Regions from separate parts of the Klebsiella sp. PK01 genome, predicted to be linked through region 2. Evidence: predicted binding sites of a transcription regulator. Region 2 holds the regulator's gene; each other region holds the start of a gene.
What was found. Region 2 encodes sigma-54, which starts transcription at its own class of promoters, with help from an activator protein. Its sites were predicted from a motif close to GTTGGCACANNTTTCGCTNT; they were not measured.
Positions count from the first base shown of each region.

Region 1: the regulator sigma-54 is predicted to act here: its motif matches at 5,021-5,040, upstream of hydN (electron transport protein HydN).
Region 3: the regulator sigma-54 is predicted to act here: its motif matches at 1,492-1,511, upstream of glnK (P-II family nitrogen regulator).

Region 1 covers NZ_JBYEZM010000003.1:115,238-121,409, forward strand. The annotation lists gene norW (NADH:flavorubredoxin reductase NorW) at 1-659, shown strand, start outside; gene AC22LX_RS10190 (HoxN/HupN/NixA family nickel/cobalt transporter) at 1,205-2,218, opposite strand; gene hypF (carbamoyltransferase HypF) at 2,220-4,448, opposite strand; gene hydN (electron transport protein HydN) at 4,457-4,984, opposite strand; gene AC22LX_RS10205 (LacI family DNA-binding transcriptional regulator) at 5,119-6,132, opposite strand.
Region 2 covers NZ_JBYEZM010000003.1:703,961-710,132, reverse strand. The annotation lists gene npr (PTS phosphocarrier protein NPr) at 1-26, opposite strand, end outside; gene rapZ (RNase adapter RapZ) at 23-877, opposite strand; gene ptsN (PTS IIA-like nitrogen regulatory protein PtsN) at 923-1,411, opposite strand; gene hpf (ribosome hibernation promoting factor) at 1,470-1,757, opposite strand; gene rpoN (RNA polymerase factor sigma-54) at 1,780-3,213, opposite strand; gene lptB (LPS export ABC transporter ATP-binding protein) at 3,261-3,986, opposite strand; gene lptA (lipopolysaccharide ABC transporter substrate-binding protein LptA) at 3,993-4,538, opposite strand; gene lptC (LPS export ABC transporter periplasmic protein LptC) at 4,507-5,082, opposite strand; gene kdsC (3-deoxy-manno-octulosonate-8-phosphatase KdsC) at 5,079-5,645, opposite strand; gene kdsD (arabinose-5-phosphate isomerase KdsD) at 5,660-6,172, opposite strand, start outside.
Region 3 covers NZ_JBYEZM010000004.1:230,528-236,699, forward strand. The annotation lists gene AC22LX_RS14310 (SmdB family multidrug efflux ABC transporter permease/ATP-binding protein) at 1-1,320, shown strand, start outside; gene glnK (P-II family nitrogen regulator) at 1,562-1,900, shown strand; gene amtB (ammonium transporter AmtB) at 1,933-3,222, shown strand; gene AC22LX_RS14325 (UbiD family decarboxylase) at 3,287-4,774, opposite strand; gene AC22LX_RS14330 (LysR substrate-binding domain-containing protein) at 4,894-5,784, shown strand; gene tesB (acyl-CoA thioesterase II) at 5,818-6,172, opposite strand, start outside.

The DNA of each region.
Region 1 (6,172 bases), 590 kb from region 2:
ATTTCTGCCGCGCCGGTAAAGCGGTAACGGTAGTCGATAACTCAGCCAGCGTGCTGGCGGCGCTGATGCCGCCGGAGGCCAGCAGCCGCCTGCAGCATCGGCTTACCGAGATGGGCGTACATCTGATGCTCAAAACGCAGCTTGAGGGGCTGGAGCAAACCGCCGACGGCATTCGCGTCAGCCTCGACCGCCAGCGCGCGATAACCGTCGATGCGGTGGTGGCCGCCGCCGGCCTACGCCCGGAAACGTCGCTGGCGCGCCATGCCGGATTGCAGATTAACCGCGGCGTGGTAGTCAATAGCCAACTGCAAACCAGCGATCCGGCGATCTATGCGCTCGGCGACTGTGCGGAAATCAACGGTACGGTACTGCCGTTCCTGCAGCCGATTTTACTCAGCGCCATGTGCCTGAGTAAAAATTTGCTGGCGCAAGCGGGCGAGCTCACCTTGCCGCCAATGCTGGTGAAAGTGAAAACGCCGGATCTGCCGCTGCATCTGGCCGGCGACACCCGCCGCGACGATCTGACGTGGAATATCGTGGCCGCCAAAGAGGGGCTGGTGGCGAAAGGTCTGGATGCCGAAAACCAGCTGCGGGCCTTTGTGGTGAGCGAAGATAAAATGAAGGAAGCCTTTGCGCTGCTCAAGCAACTGGTGAGGTGATTACCGTCCAGGCGCCCCTGTTTTGCCGGGTGGCGCTACGCTTACCCGGCCTACGGTCCGTGCAGCCTGCCTTTAATTTATTCCCCATGCTGGCTGCAACTGCCGGTGTTGGCGGCCTCAAAATCGCTGAGACGTTCCCGGAAGGCCGGGGCAGCCCGCATGGATGCGGGCTGAGGGCCGTGTTTTGCACGGAGGCTGCCTCGGCCCGACCCGAAGCCTGCCGGGATAAGTCGAAGGCACCACGAAGTGGCGATTTTGGCGGCCAGAGCCCGGGGGTACAGGGGGCGGCGGCGACTGGCCGCCCCCTGTGCGCTCCCTGCGCCACGGAAAACATATTGCAGAAAAATTAACCGGGAGCGCAATATCCTCTGAAACGACACGCGATAAACGTTTTTCTAAAGCGAAAAAGTTGCAAACCGATAACAGTATCTACAGTTCTGGTGAGGTGATGGTTTTCCCGGCTCGCGGCGTAAACGCCTTAGCCGGGCTACAGTATTGTCCTGGTAGCCCGGCTAAGCGCAGCGCAAGCCGGGAAAATATCCCGGCTAGCGCGCCAGATTATCGTAGCCGCGCCAGCGATAATTTAGCACCGACAGCGCCCAACAAACGACGAACAGCCCCACCACCACAAACCCGGCATCGCCGAGGTTATCGTTTAACGCCCCTATCCAGCGCCACACCCCGCCGCTTAGGGCGAACTTATCCATTAACAGCCCCAGCGCCTCCAGGCCGCCGATAAACAGCGCCACCACCACCGAGGTACCGGTGATGGTCATATTATAATAGAGCTTGCGCTGCGGCTTACTGAACGCCCAGCCGTAGGCGCCGACCATCAGCACATTATCAAGCGTATCCACCAGCGCCATACCGCTGGCGAACAGCGCCGGGAAGACCATTATCGACCAAATCGAAATGCCGCTCGACGCGCCGGCGGCGGAAATACCCAGCACGCCGATTTCGGTGGCGGTATCAAAGCCGAGACCAAACAAAAAGCCCACCAGATACATCTGCCAGCTGCGGCTTATCAGCCGGAAGGTTTTGCCAAACAACCAGCTCATCATGCCGCCGCCGCTAACTATCTCATCGCTGACCTTTTCACCGCGCTTCCACGCCTGGAAGCTGCGCCACACGCTGCGCAAAATCACCAGATTGACCAGCGCCATCGCCAGCAGGAACAGCGCCGATACCGCGGTGCCAATCACGCTGCCGGTATCGTGTAGCCAGCTCATCTGCTGGCTGAAGGCGGTGGCCGTCGCGGCAATCGCCGCCGACGCCAGCACTACGATCGACGAATGCCCTAGCGAAAACCACGCCCCGACGCCAAACGGCCGCCGCCCCTGCTGCATCATCTTGCGGGTGACGCTATCAATCGCCGCAATATGGTCGGCGTCGACCGCATGGCGCAGACCGTAACCCCAGGCCAGCAGACTGGCGGCCATCAATGCCCCGCTATCGCCAAACGCCTGAAACGCCCATAGCCAGGCCAGGGCGTTCGCGGCGATAAGTCCCAGAACCAGCGCCGCCGCACGCGGCTGTTGGCGTAAAATCATCGTTATCATCTTAAATCCTTTGAGACTGCCAGCGGGCGGCGGCCACCACCGCCTGACCGTAGGCGATCGCGCCATCGCCAGCGGGAAGCTGCTGCGGCAAAAGCAAAGTAAAATCAGAAAGGTAATCGCTGAGGCGGGCGGCGAGCAGCTGATTATGCAGTACGCCGCCGCTACAAACGATTGTCGCGATCCCGCGGGAAGCGGCGCAGTCACGCGCCATCGCCGCCAGCCCCCAGGCCAGCGCATCATGAAAGGCCCAGGCTTTCTGCGCGGGCGTCGCCTGCCAGCGCAACCACTGTCGCCAGAAGGTGGATAAGTCCAGCTCGCCGCCGCGCCAGGGCAGCCTGACCGGATGGCTGACGCCCGGACAGCTGGCGGCCAGCGCCTCCAGCCGACAGGCCGCCTCGCCTTCGTAGCTCAGGCTCTCCGGCGCGCAATCCAGCGCGCAGGCAACGGCATCAAACAGCCGTCCGCAGGAAGAGGCGCGCGGCGAATTAATGCCGCGTTCGATGGCCTGCGCCAACAGCGGCCAGTTTCGCTGCCCCAGCGCGGCGGTTGGCGGGTATGACTGCCAGTCGGGAATAAATGCCAGGCACTGGGCCAACAAATTTCGCCACGGCTGGCGTGCCGCCAGATCACCGCCCGGCAGCGCAACGGCCGGGAGGCCGCCAAGATGTTCGCATTCGCGGTAGTTCACCCGCAGGCATTCGCCGCCCCACAGCGCACCGTTTTCCCCCATCCCGATGCCATCAAGGGTCAGAGCGATCGCATCGCCGCCGTCGAGCGGCCAGCGGTGTTCCGCCAGGCAAGCCGCCGCGTGGGCATGGTGATGCAGTACCGGCTCGACCGGTAACGACATTGACGCCGCCCACTGCGTCGAGCGATAGCCGGGATGGGCGTCAACCGCCACCCGCTGCGGCGCAAACGCATAAATGCTCTGCATTAACCGCAGCGCACTGCGCCACTGTTGCTCGACGCCCTCCTCGCCGAGATCGCCAAAATGCTGGCTCAGCACCGCTTCGCCGCCGCGCGCCAGGCAGAAGGTATTTTTCATATCCGCCCCCAGCGCCAACAGCGGCGGAATATTATCCAGGCCCGGCGGCAGCGGCAGCGCATCCGGCACGTAGCCACGGGCGCGGCGCAGCATCTCACCGCTTGAGCGCACCAGCGAATCGTCCATACGCTGCACGATATCGCGATTATGTAGCAGAAAACCGTCGGCTATATCGGCTAAGTCGATGAGCGCTTCTTGATTACTCAACGCCGGAGGGCGGCCGCTGAGGTTACCGGAGGTCATCACTATCGGGCGCGCCAGCGCCTGCAGAAGTAAATGCTGCAGCGGATTAGACGGCAGCATCACCCCGACTTCCGCAAGCCCTGGCGCAATCTCGTCACACAGGCCGGGAACCTGCGCTTTAGCCAGCAATACAATCGGCGCGGCGGGCGAGCGCAGCAGCGCCGCCGCCGCCGCGGGTAACTCCGCTGCCGTCGGCAGCATTACCGCCAGCGGTTTTGCCGGGCGCCGTTTTCGCGCGCGCAGCGCTGCCACCGCCACGCTATTGCCGGCATCGCAGGCCAGATGAAAACCGCCAATCCCTTTTATCGCCACAATACCGCCCGCCGCCAGCCGCGCGATGGCCGCCTGCAGCGCCGCTTCAGCGGCTAGCGTTAGCGTTCCCGCCCGCCACTCCAGCTGCGGGCCGCAATCGGCACAGGCCACCGGCTGGGCGTGAAAACGGCGATCGGCAGGCTCCCGATACTCGGCAGCGCAGCGCGGACACAGCGGGAACGGCGCCATCGCGGTAAAGGGGCGATCGTATGGCATGGCGCGAATAATGGTGAAGCGCGGCCCGCAATGGGTACAGTTGATAAAGGGGTAACGGTAACGGCGTTCTTGCGGATCGTTCATCTCCGCCAGGCACGCCGGGCAGGTTGCGGCATCGGGAACAATCTGCGTGCGCATACTGCCGCCGCCGCTGTGGCGTATGGTGAAATCCTGAGGAAGCTTATGCCAGTGAAACGGGGTGCAGTCGGTGCTGTCAATACGCGCCAGCGGCGGACAGTGACGGGCCAACGCGGCGGTAAAACCACCGTCGTCGCCGATCAGCCTGACCAGCACGCCGTCGCCGTCGTTACAGACATCGCCGCCGCGCGCCATTTGTCGCGCCAGTTGCCAGACGAAGGGGCGGAAACCCACCCCCTGCACTTTACCGCGAATGCGGATTTGCACCCCGTTCATACGGTGTATTACCAGGCCAGCGCTGTACGGCGACGTTTTTCGAGGTTCATCTGCTCAAGCTTGTTGCGGTCGACGCAAACCAGCGCGTGCGTCGGGCAGGCTTCAATGCAGGCCGGACCGCTATCGCGCTGGTGGCACAGGTCGCACTTGTTGGCTTCGGCTTTTTCCGCCATGACGTTCAACCCGGCGCCGCTGTGGCGAACGACCGGGCGCACCACCACTTCCATCGCCCCATACGGGCAGGCGACAACGCAGGTTTTACAGCCGATGCAGCGCTCCTGCATCACGTGGACAAAGCCTTTATCGCGGCTGATAGCGCCGTTCGGGCAGACGTTGGCGCATGGCGCGTCTTCACATTGACGACAGGCCGTCGCCGTCGACACATTGACGCCTTTGATCACGTGAATACGCGGCAGGAACGACTGCGGCGTCAGCGCGGCGCAATCCTGATTTTCCTGATGAGAGACCACGCAGGCCACTTCACAGGTGCGGCAGCCGATGCATTTGCTCGCATCGGCGATAATGAAACGGTTCATCCATTTCTCCAGCGGAAAGAAGTTAACGCGCCGGATTATGCATAATACGTTCCAACTTTTATTTAATTGAAATTTAAGGGAATTAAATTAACAGCCGCTGTCATCGTCACAACTGACGATGACAGATGACGACATCAGGCATGCGGGCCGCGCGCCAACGACTCGCGTTCAATCAGCTCGCCGGGGAAAGTTTGCTGATATTTAAATTCGCCGCCGTCGAGCATAAAGATCAGCCTGTTGATGCTCTCTTTCATCATTTCGGTGACCGGAATTTTAACGCTGGAGAGCGAGGGGATCACATACGGCGCCAGCGCGATGTCATCGAAACCGATCACCGATACCTGCTGCGGCACCGCGATCCCCTGCTGGTGCAGTTGCTTAATCGCGCCGATCGCCATGTCGTCATTACTGGCGACCAGCGCGCTGAAACTGACGCCGCGTTGGCTGAGCGCTTCGACAGCGGCGGCGCCGGTGTGCGGCGTCCAGCGCCCTTCAACGATCAGTTCTTGCCGCACGGGAAGCCCCTGGCCTGCCAGCGCGTCTTTATAACCAGAGAGACGCTCAACCCCGGTAGGCGAATCCAGCGAACCGGTGATAAACGCAATGTCGCGATGACCGCTGGTAATTAACTTTTCAACCGCCATCCGCGCCGAGGCTTTGTGATCGGACCATACGCAGTGGCTGGCGTGGCGGCGCAGGCGACGGTTCAGCACCACGATCGGCTGCTCATGATTGTCGATGATCTCATCCATTTCATCGACGCTTAGAAAGCGCGGATAGATGATGATCGCGTCACAGCGCAGGTCGAGCAGATACTGAATCGCCTCGCGCTCTTCTTGCGCGCTGTGTTTGCCGTCGGCCAGGATCAGCTGCCGCCCCTGATCTTCCGTCAGCCGCGCCACGTGAAACAGCAGCTCGCTGAAATAAACGCCGTGATAAAGGGTGTTGGTTACCACCAGCCCGATGGTCTGGCTTTTTTTGGTCGCCAGATTGCGCGCCAGCAGATTCGGCCGATAGCCGCTTTCGGCAATTGCCTGAAACACCCGGTCTTTGGTTTCCTGGCTGACATAGCCGTTGCCCGACAGCACCCGCGAAACGGTCGCCTTTGATACTCCCGCGCGCTTCGCAACCTCCAGCATCGTTGCCATGGGTTCTTCCTGTAACTTAAGTTGCCTGCAGTGTACTGCA
Region 2 (6,172 bases):
ATTTCAACGGTTTGCTTGACGGTCATGATTTACGTTTTTCCAGCGTCCGGTGACGAGACTGCACGTTCTTACCGCGCGAGCGGAAGTAGTCAGCCAGCTGTTCGGCAATATAGACCGAGCGATGCTTACCGCCGGTACAACCAATGGCCACCGTCAGATAGCTGCGGTTATTGGTTTCCAGCATTGGCAACCAAAGCTCCAGATAGCTTCGGGTCTGATAAATAAAGTTATGCACTTCCGTATGGCGATCGAGGAAGGCGGCAACCGGTTTATCGAGGCCGGTCATGGGGCGTAGCTTCGGATCCCAGTGCGGATTCGGCAGGAAACGGACGTCAAAAACGTAATCGGCATCGATAGGGATACCGTGTTTGAAGCCGAATGATTCAAAGACCATCGTCAATTCACGTTCGCGTTTACCTAGCAGGCGGGTACGCAGCATCTCGGCCAGTTCATGCACCGACATTTCGGAAGTATCGACGATCAGGTCCGCGCGCGAGCGCAGCGGCTCGAGCAGATCGCTCTCTTCGTCGATCGCGCTTTCGAGCGACAAATTCTTGCTGGAGAGCGGATGCAAGCGACGGGTATCGCTGTAGCGGCGGATCAGGGTGTTGCGGTCGGCATCAAGGAACAGCAGCTGCGGGGAGAAGGATTCCGGCAGGTTCTGCATCGCTTGTTCAAAGATTTCCGGTGATTCCGGCATATTGCGCACGTCGATGCTGACGGCCGCGGAGATATCGCGGTCGGCCAGCGTTCGCGCCAGCTCAGGCAACAGCACTACCGGCAGGTTATCCACACAGTAGAAGCCCATATCTTCCAGCGCTCGCAGGGCGACGGATTTCCCCGAGCCAGAGCGGCCGCTGACGATCATCAGTACCATGTACCGTTTCTCCTCAGTACGATAAAGGTTAAGGCGCGACTCACGTTAAGCGTCATCGCTGCTTCCTGCTTCGGTGATGATCTCATACAACTCTTCATCGCTCACCGCAGCGCGCAGGCGACGGCAGATGGTTTTGTCCGCCAGACGTTTGGCGACCAGCGAGAGCGTATGCAGGTGGGTTTTGGTTTGATCGGCCGGCACCAGTAGCGCAAACAGCAGATCGACCGGCTGATTGTCGATCGCATCGAAGGCGATCGGCGTTTCCAACTGCACAAAGACGCCAACGGCGCGCAGGGTATCCTCTTCAAGCTTGCCGTGAGGGATCGCAATGCCGTTGCCGATCCCGGTACTGCCCATTTTTTCACGGGTCAGGATCGCTTCAAAGACCACCTGCGGCGGTAAACCTAGCTGCTTCGCCGCCAGTTCGCTGATGATTTCCAGCGCGCGTTTCTTGCTCTGGCAGTGAACCTGGCTACGGGTACAATCCTGGTTAAGGACATTGCTCAGTTGTAGAGCGGAATCGTTGTTCATCATAATTTCACCTGAGCTGCCCTTATCCGCGGGCTGCGGATAAGGGCGATCGCCCGGACAATTAGTGTTGTTTCAGTTTATCTTTATGTTTTGTTAACTGTCTTGCCAGCTTATCGATAAGACCATCGATAGCGGCATACATATCCTGCCCTTCCGCACTGGCATGGATTTCGCCACCGTTGACATGCAAATTGGCGTCCGCGATTTGCGTCACCTTCTCTACTTTTAACACAATATAGACCTGGTTGATCCTATCGAAAAACTGCTCCAGTTTGCTGAACTTCGTGGTGACGAAGTCGCGCATAGCAGGAGTGATCTCGACGTTGTGTCCTGTAATGTTGAGCTGCATAGTGTCTTCCTTATCGGTTGTGTCAGACCAGTTGTTTGCGCTGGTTTGACGGCGGAATGGATAAAGACTCTCGGTACTTAGCAACAGTGCGCCGTGCCACCATAATACCCTGATCGGAGAGCATGGTGGTGAGCTTGCTGTCGCTCAACGGCTTCGCGGGGTTTTCCGCGGCGATTAACTTCTTCACCAGCGCGCGAATGGCGGTAGACGAGGCTTCGCCGCCGCCTTCGGTATTGACATGGCTGGAGAAGAAATACTTCAACTCAAAAATACCTCGTGGACTGTGCAGATATTTTTGCGTGGTAACGCGTGAAATTGTTGATTCATGCATCTCGACGGCCTGGGCGATATCCGCCAGCACCATCGGTTTCATAAATTCTTCGCCCTGCTCAAAGAAGGCCTGCTGCTGTTCGACGATGCAGCGGCTGACGCGCAGTAGGGTATCGTTACGGCTCTCAAGGCTCTTAATCAGCCAGCGGGCTTCCTGCAGGTTGCTGCGGATAAATTGGCTGTCGGCGTCGTTGCGCGCATTATTGCCCATCGCCGCGTATTGCTGATTAATCTTCAGCCGCGGAATGCTATCGGAATTGAGCTCGACAACCCAGCGGCCGCTAACCTTGCGCACCAGCACATCCGGGATCACGTACTCCGGCTCGCTGGTTTGTATGGACTGCCCCGGCCGCGGATCCAGCGACTGGATCAGGCAAACCGCCTCTTTCAGAACGTCTTCTTTCAAGCGGGTGACGCGCATCAGGCTGCGGAAATCGTGGTTGGCCAGGAGATCAAGATGCTCGCTGATGATCAACCGCGCCTCTTCCAGCCACGGCGTCTCTTTGGCAAATTGTGAAAGCTGGATCAGCAGGCAGTCACGGAGATCCCTGGCGGCGACGCCGACCGGATCGAAACGCTGCACGCGTTTGAGTACCGCTTCCACTTCCTCAATGCCAATTTCATCATCTTCGATACTATCGACAATGTCCTGAATGGGAATAGTAAGGTAGCCGGTATCGTCAACGGCATCGACGATGGAGGTGGCAATCGCGCGGTCGGTATCGGTGAAAGGCGTGAGCTCAACCTGCCACATCAGATAATCCTGCAGGCTCTGGGTGGTTTCACCCTGATAGATCGGCAGTTCATCGTCCTGGTAGTCGACGCCATTACCCGACGGCGTGCCGGCGGTGTAGATTTCATCCCAACTGGCGTCCAGCGGGAGCTCGTCCGGCATCTCTTTTTGTTCGAGCGCGTCGACGGTATCCAGAGACTCGCGGTCCTCGGCTTCTGTGGTTTCAACCTCTTCGTGAAGATCGGTTTGCTCAAGCAACGGGTTACTCTCCAGCGCCTGCTGGAGTTCTTGCTGGAGTTCTAACGTGGACAGCTGCAACAAGCGGATGGCCTGCTGCAGTTGGGGCGTCATGGCAAGCTGTTGGCTTAGCCTTAATTGCAAACCTTGCTTCATGTTCAGGGTCAATATCTCCGGCTAAAACGTCTATAACCTCTACCCTATCAGAGTCTGAAGTCTTCCCCAAGGTACACGCGTTTAACCTGCTCGTCTTCAAGGATTTGCTGCGGGGTGCCGTGGGCGATGAGATGGCCCTGGCTTACGATATAAGCTCGTTCACAGACCGCCAGCGTCTCCCTGACGTTATGGTCAGTAATGAGTACGCCAAGCCCGCTGTCGCGCAGGTGTTCGATGATGCGTTTAATATCGATAACGGAGATGGGGTCGACCCCGGCGAACGGTTCATCCAGCAGGATGAATTTGGGGTTCGCCGCCAGCGCGCGGGCGATTTCGACGCGGCGGCGTTCACCGCCGGAGAGCGCCTGGCCCAGGCTATCGCGCAGGTGTTCGATGTGGAATTCTTCCATCAGCTCTTTAGCGCGATCTTCACGCTGCTCGCTGCTGAGATCGTCGCGAATCTGCAGCACCGCCATCAGGTTATCGTAGACGCTCAGGCGGCGGAAGATAGAGGCTTCCTGCGGCAGGTAACCAATGCCGCGGCGCGCGCGCGCGTGCAGCGGCAGCAGACTGATATCTTCATCGTCAATGATAATGTTGCCGGCATCGCGCGGCACAATGCCCACCACCATATAAAAGGTGGTGGTCTTACCGGCGCCGTTCGGGCCCAGCAGACCGACGATTTCACCGGAGTTGACGGTCAGGCTGACGTCTTCCACCACGCGGCGGCCTTTGTAGGCTTTGGCGAGGTTTTTTGCAGTTAATGTTGCCATAACGGATTACTTACCTTTCTTTTGCTGATCGCCGCTTTTGTCCTGCAACTGCGAAGGCACCAGTACCGTAGTCACGCGACCGCCTTTGTTGCTGAAGGCCTGCATTTTCTGCTCTTTCACCAGATAGGTGATTTTATCGCCCTGAATATTGCTATCCAGCTGTTCCAGATGCGCGTTACCGGTCAGCACCACGAAATCGTTCTGCAGTTCATAATGCATTTTCGACGCGCGGCCTTTCACCGGTTTGCCGTTGTCCTGCATCTGATAGAAGGTGGCCGGATTGCCGAAACCGTCGATCACCTCTTTGCCTTTTTCACCGCCAGGGCGGGTAACCACGACTTTGTCGGCATTGATCTTAATGGTCCCCTGGGTAACGACCACGTTACCGGTGAAGGTCACGACGTTACCCTGCATATCCAGCGACTGCTGATCGGATTCGATGTGAATCGGCTGATCGGTATCGCCGGTTTTTGCCAGAGCCGGCAGGCTGGCGGCCAGAAGCGCGCTTGCGAGCGCAATGTTAAGGCTGAGTTTGTTTGTTCTGAATTTCATAAGAGGTTCTAACCTTTTCAATCAGCTCGGCATTTTTGCTGCGTAGGTTCCCGCGCATTTTCAGGCCGCTGGAATTAAATGTTGTTCCGTATAACGTCACCATATCGTCAGAGGTTACATCCTGGGTCACCAGGTTCACCTGCGCGTTATCGGTGGTAATTTTGCGCAGTTGAGAGTCGGGGCTCAACGCGTCGACCTCAACGTGGCCGTAAAGATACAGCATACGGTCGTTGGTTAACTTGGCTTTATCCGCTCTGATTGACCAGGCCGGAACCTTGTTGGTATCAAAGGTGGTCATTACCGGGTTGGTGAACCACGATACTTCTTGTTCGGAAAAGTATTCGACATGCTCGGCTATCAGACGATAGCTCAGCGCGCCTTCCGGGCTGTACACCACGGTATCGGTATGCTCGCTTTTATACGTCGGATCGTTAGGATTGACCGCGACGGTCGCGGTGTCGTCCGTACTCGCCAGGTTCAGGCCGATCAGGATCAACGCGACCAGCGATAGTAAGATGATAACCCAACGTCTGGTTTTACTCATATTGATTGCCCTTTGGCCTCATCAAGCTTGCCCTGCGCCAATAGTAACAAATCGCAGACTTCGCGTACCGCACCGCGTCCGCCGTTAATTCGCGTGACATAGTTCGCCCGCGGGAGCAGCAGCGGATGCGCATCGGCGACGGCGACGCTTAAACCGACCTCCGCCATTACCGGCCAGTCGATCAGATCGTCGCCAATGTACGCGACTTCATCGGGGCGAACCGCCAGTTTGCTTAATAATTCGCGAAACGCCAATAGCTTATCGGACTGACCTTGATACAGATGCGTAATGCCCAGCGTCTGGCAGCGGTCTTCTACCAGTTTAGCTTTTCGCCCGGTAATAATCGCGACTTCAATACCGGAAGTCAGCGCGCAGCGGATCCCGTAGCCATCGCGGACGTTAAACGCTTTCAGTTCTTCGCCGTTGTTGCCCATATAGATAAGGCCGTCGGAAAGCACGCCGTCGACGTCGAGGATCAGTAAACGGATCTTCGCCGCCCGGTCGATAAATTCCTGGCTTACCGGCCCGTAGCAGGTGTCGACCTGGGCATCAGCATTATTCATTATTTTATCCTTACTTACACTACGCCAGCGCGCAGCAGATCGTGCATATGTACCACACCTAGCAGTCGGTCGCCATCGGCAACCAGCACGCAGGTGATATGGCGGGACTGCATCAGGTTGAGCGCATCTACCGCCAGCATGCCCGGACGAATGCGGATCCCGCCTGGGGTCATGACTTCAGCGATGCTGGCGTTGCGCATATCGACGCCGGTATCAAAGACGCGGCGCAGGTCGCCATCGGTGAAGATGCCGATGATATTCATCTCGTCATCGCAGATGGCCGTCATGCCTAAATTCTTACGGGTGATTTCCAGCAGCGCATCACGCAGGGTGGCCTGCAGGCCGACGTGAGGGATCTCATCGCCGGTATGCATAATATCATTGACCCGCAGCAGCAGCTTACGACCAAGTGCGCCGCCGGGGTGCGACAAGGCGAAATCTTCGGCGGTAAAGCCGCGGGCTTCGAGCAGCGCTACGGCAAGGGCGTCACCCATCACCAGCGCGGCGGTGGTGCTGGAGGTCGGCGC
Region 3 (6,172 bases), on a different contig from region 2:
GGCGCGATGCTGGTGGCGATGTTTAGTCTCGACTGGCGAATGGCGCTGGTGGCGGTGGCTATCTTCCCGGCGGTGCTGATTGTCATGGCTATCTATCAGCGCTACAGCACGCCGATCGTGCGTCGCATGCGCGCCTGGCTTGCCGATATCAATGATGGCTTCAACGAAGTCATCAACGGCATGGGCGTTATTCAGCAGTTCCGCCAGCAGGCGCGATTCGGCGAGCGGATGCGTGAAGCCAGCTACGGTCACTATCTGGCGCGCATGCAGACGCTGCGTCTGGATGGTTTTCTGCTGCGCCCGCTGTTAAGCCTGTTTTCATCGCTGATCCTCTGCGGCCTGCTGATGCTGTTTGGTTTTAGCGCTTCCGGAAGTATCGAAGTCGGGGTGTTATACGCCTTCATTAGCTACCTCGGACGCCTGAACGAACCGCTGATCGAACTTACCACCCAGCAGTCGATGCTGCAGCAGGCGGTAGTGGCGGGCGAGCGCGTGTTTGAACTGATGGACCGTCCGCGCCAGAGCTGGGGTAGCGATACCGCGCCGTTACGCAGCGGCGCGGTGGCGATTGATAACGTCTCTTTCGCCTATCGCGACGACCGGCTGGTGCTGCAGGATATCAATCTGGATATTCCTTCGCGCGGTTTTGTGGCGCTGGTTGGCCATACCGGTAGCGGCAAGAGCACGCTGGCCAGCCTGATGATGGGCTACTACCCGTTGACTAAAGGCGAAATTCGCCTCGATGGCCGCCCGCTGTCGTCGTTAAGCCACAGCGCTTTACGTCGGGGCGTCGCGATGGTGCAACAGGATCCGGTGGTATTAGCCGATACCTTCTATGCCAACGTGACGCTGGGGCGCGATATCAGCGAGCCGCAGGTCTGGGAAGCGCTGGAGGCGGTGCAGCTCGCTGACCTTGCCCGCGAAATGAGCGACGGGATTTATACCCAACTGGGCGAGCAGGGCAACAACCTGTCGGTGGGCCAGAAACAGCTGCTGGCGCTGGCTCGCGTGCTGGTGGAAACGCCACAGGTGCTGATCCTCGATGAAGCGACAGCGAATATCGACTCCGGTACCGAGCAGGCTATCCAGCAGGCGCTGGCGAAAGTGCGCGAGCACACCACGCTGGTCGTCATCGCCCACCGTCTGTCGACTATCGTCGAGGCTGATACGATCCTGGTGTTGCACCGTGGCCAGGCCGTCGAGCGCGGAAACCATCAGCAATTGCTGGCGGCGAAGGGCCGCTACTGGCAGATGTACCAGCTACAGCTGGCTGGCGAAGAGCTAGCCGCCAGCGTTGAGGAGGAGTCGCTGAGCGCCTGATGCACCATCAGCAGGCATTGGTGCAGGGGTGACATGAAGTGGTGCAATTTGCTCACTAAGGGCGCACCGTATTGGTGCATTTTTGCGCATTAGCGGTCATTTGCCGTCTCGCCAGTAACATCCTCGCGTTTTTTTCTCCGTAAACGGGCCGATTCACGGCCCGTTTTCATTTTTGGCATATCCCTTGCTTTATCTCCTGTGTTAGCAGCGGCCACTATCAAATACTGACTGGAGGGGATTTATGAAGCTGGTTACCGTGGTAATCAAACCATTCAAACTGGAAGACGTTCGCGAAGCGTTGTCCTCCATCGGCATTCAGGGCCTGACGGTCACGGAAGTGAAAGGCTTCGGCCGCCAGAAAGGCCATGCTGAGCTCTATCGCGGCGCCGAATACAGCGTCAATTTCCTGCCAAAAGTAAAAATTGATATTGCGATTGCCGACGATCAGCTGGACGAGGTTGTCGAGGTGATAGGCAAGGCCGCCTGGACCGGAAAAATTGGCGACGGCAAAATTTTTGTCGCCGAACTGCAGCGCGTGATTCGTATTCGTACCGGCGAATCCGACGAAGCGGCACTGTAATTGCCTGACCACACAGCGATGGGGATGAAGAGATGATGAGAACGACGATGAAAACGGCTCTGGGAGCGCTGGCGCTGCTTCCGGGACTGGCGCTGGCGGCCGAACCGGCGGTGGCGGATAAAGCCGACAACGCTTTTATGATGATTTGCACCGCGCTGGTGCTGTTTATGACAATCCCCGGCATTGCGTTGTTCTACGGCGGCCTGATTCGCGGTAAAAACGTGCTCTCAATGCTGACTCAGGTCATTGTGACTTTTGGCCTGGTTTGCGTGCTGTGGGTTATCTATGGCTATACGCTTGCCTTCGGAAGCGGCGGTAGCTTCTTTGGCAGCTTCGACTGGGTCATGCTGAAAAATATTGAACTGAAAGCGTTAATGGGGTCGTTCTATCAGTATATCCATGTCGCTTTCCAGGGCTCTTTCGCCTGTATCACCGTGGGCCTGATCGTCGGCGCGCTGGCGGAACGTATTCGTTTCTCCGCGGTACTGATTTTTGTGGTGGTTTGGCTCACGCTCTCCTACGTGCCGATTGCGCATATGGTGTGGGGCGGCGGCCTGCTGGCGACCCATGGCGCGCTGGACTTCGCCGGCGGTACCGTCGTACACATCAACGCCGCGGTGGCGGGGCTGGTGGGCGCGTATATGATGGGCAAACGCGTGGGCTTTGGCAAAGAAGCGTTTAAACCGCATAACCTGCCGATGGTCTTTACCGGTACGGCGATTCTGTATGTTGGCTGGTTCGGCTTTAACGCCGGTTCCGCAAGCGCGGCCAACGAAATTGCCGCGCTGGCCTTCGTGAATACCGTCGTGGCGACCGCTGGCGCGATTCTGGCCTGGACCTTCGGCGAATGGGCCACTCGCGGTAAACCGTCGCTGCTGGGTGCCTGCTCCGGCGCGATTGCCGGCCTTGTCGGCATTACTCCGGCGTGCGGCTACGTTGGCGTTGGCGGCTCGCTGATTATTGGTATCATCGCCGGCCTGGCCGGGCTGTGGGGCGTCACGGTGCTGAAACGCTGGCTGCGCGTCGATGACCCATGCGATGTGTTTGGCGTTCACGGCGTGTGCGGCATCATCGGTTGTATCCTGACCGGCATCTTCGCCTCTACCACCCTTGGCGGGGTCGGCTATGCGGAAGGCGTAACGATGGGGCATCAGTTACTGGTACAGCTGGAAAGTATCGGCATTACCGTGGTGTGGTCCGCCGTCGTCGCGTATATCGGCTTCAAAGTGGCGGCGATGACCGTCGGCCTGCGCGTGCCGGAAGAGCAGGAGCGCGAAGGGCTGGACGTCAACAGCCACGGCGAAAACGCCTACAACGCCTGATAAAGCGAGCAATCTCCATAAGCGTCAAAGCCTCCCGTCCGGGAGGCTTTTCTTTGCGTGGAATTTATTTCTTACTGAAGCCAGGGATAAAGCGATCAACATCCACTTCCATAAACTGGCTGCGCTGGAAGTGGGCTTTCATATTCCACGGAACGGTGCAGTCGAAAATGGTTTTGCAGGCAATACCGCTATCGCGAATCGATGGGCTGAAGGCCGGGTCGGATGATGGATCCAACGGATGGCAACGTACGCCGGGAATAAACACGGTGCTGACATCGCCCTGATAGCGGGTGGTCATCGCCCACATGACGTCGTTGATGTCGAATACATCGACGTCCTCATCGACCAGCATCACGTGCTTCAGCTCAGAGAAGGCGGAAAAGGCCAGTAGCGCCGCCTGGCGCTGACGGCCCTCATCGCTTGGCGTGCGTTTCTTCACCTGCAGCACGGCGAGATATTTACCCGTCCCCGGAGAGGGGCAGTGGACGTTTTGTACGAAGCCTGGAAGCGCGCGCTCTACCATTTGCAGAATGCTGGCTTCGGTCGGGATCCCGGCCAGATTGGTATGCTCATCGCTCGGCCCGATACAGGTTTGCAGAATCGGGTGGCGGCGGTGGGTAATCGCTTTAACTTTTATCACCGGCACTTCCGCCTGAGCGCTACCGGTGTAGCCGGGGAACTCCGGCATGGCTTTGCCGCTGTTGGTATTCTGGTCTTCGCGTACCCGCACGCCAGGCAGCAGTTCACCTTCAATAACGATTTCGGCATTGGCGATGGCGCGGGCGTTGACGCTCACGCATTCGCTGAGCTCGACCGCCTGATTACGCAGAGCGCCGGCGATAGAGAGTTCGTCAAACCCGAGAGGAGTGGTCGGTGGTTCAAAGCAGGCGCCAATTTCAATCGCCGGATCCACGCCGATGCTAATCGAGATGGGCAACGCTTTCCCGGCAGCCTCGGCTTTTTGCCTGAAGGTGTCGAGATGACGACCCGGTACGAAATACATTGAGATTTCGTCTTTGCTCTGTACGCACAGGCGGTGGATGGTGACGTCATGATCGCCGGTTTCCGGATCCGCGGCATAGCACATACCGAGGGTAAAGTAGGGGCCGGCGTCTTCCGGGGTGTTAGTCGGCGCGGGTAATATTTTGAGAATATCGAAATCAGGATCGCTTGCCAGATGCACCACTTCCTGGCAGGCCGCTCGTTCACGCGGGATAGTGATTGGCGCGATAGGATTCGCTACGGAGTCTTTGAGCATAAACGCCAGATTTTCCGGCGTGGTGCCAAACAGGCGCGCAACGCGCTGCCGCGAACACAGCAGGCCAATGAGCACCCTGACATCATCATAGCCTTTGACCTTGTTAAAGATCATCGCCGGGCCAACGCGGGTCGGGCGCTGAACGGTGCCGTGGGCGCCAACGTAGCGATATACGCCGGAGAGTTCGGCAATGGGGTCGACGGGTTCGTCGGTGTAGATCAGTTCATTATCGTACTGACTTAATAGCGCCAAAGCAGAACGCAGATCGGTTACTTTTACATGTTGTTCAGACATCGTGCTTCCTTCAGTTTTCTGGCAATGGCTATTAATTCTCACCAGATACCGATAAGAGTCCAATCACATTTCCCCTTATTTTAATAAGAGATTATTATCAGTGTTTTCGGGAGGGCGTGATGGATTATCGACAACTACAGGCATTTACGGTTCTGGCGGAAGAGTTGCACTTTGGCCGGGCGGCGCAGCGTCTGCATATCACGCAACCAGCGCTGACCCAGCAGATTAAAAGTTTCGAAAGCGCGCTGGAGCTACCGCTGTTCACTCGCGATCGACGCAACGTCGCCCTGACCGCCGAAGGGCAATTTTTACTGGCCGAGGCGCGAATGATTCTCGGCCACTGCGATAAATTTCGCGAGAATGCGCGCAGTTTGCGACAGGGGCGTAAAGGGCAGTTGAAAATTGGCTACGTTGGCTCGGCTATTTTTGACCCGGCGCTGAGCGTGTTAATACGAAATTATCGTCAACGCCAACCCGAAGCCGATTTGCTAATTGAAGAGCATAACGTTAACGACCTGATAACCGGTTTATTAAGCGAAACGGTCGACCTGGCGTTTATCCGCTCGCCAGGCGCGCAATATGATGAACTGGAGTCGCTGGATATTGCGACCCGGCCGCTGGTGGCGGTGGTGCCTCGCCATCATGCGCTCGCCAGCAGGCGCGCAATTCCACTCGCGGCGCTGGCGGAAGAGACGTTTTTCATTCAGCAGGATCCCAGCGGCGTCGGATTGGGATGGTCAGCCATCAGCGCCTGTCGGCAGGCGGGTTTTACACCCCGTAAGATTCAGTACACGCGTGATGTCTCCACGGCGATTGGCCAGGTATCGATGGGGATGGGGGTGACGTTGGTGCCCGAGACGCAAAGCGCCATGCTGGTGTCGGAAGTCAGTTATTGCCTGTTAGAAGAGACCTTTGCCGTAACGACGCTCACGTTATGCTGGCGGCGGCAGAGTCGCAACGGACTGCTGGGGGATTTTATTGCCGATGCGCGCGAATTGCTTGGCCGTTAAAGGTAAGCGGGCCCGTTGTGGGCCCGTCGCGAATTAGTTATTGCGGTTACGCATGACGCCTTCCTGCACCGTCGAGGCGACCAGAATACCGTCCTGGGTATAGAATTCGCCGCGAACAAAGCCGCGGGCGCTGGAGGCAGAGGTGCTTTCGACGCTGTACAGCAGCCATTCGTTGATGTTGAACGGGCGGTGGAACCACATTGAGTGGTCAATGGTGGCGACCTGCATACCTGGTTCAAGGAAGCCGACGCCGTGCGGCTGCAGCGCAACCGGCAGGAAATTAAAATCAGATGCATAGCCCAGCAGCGACTGGTGGACACGAATATCATCCGGCACTACGCCGTTGGCGCGGATCCACACCTGGCGGGTGGGTTCGGCAACGTGGCCT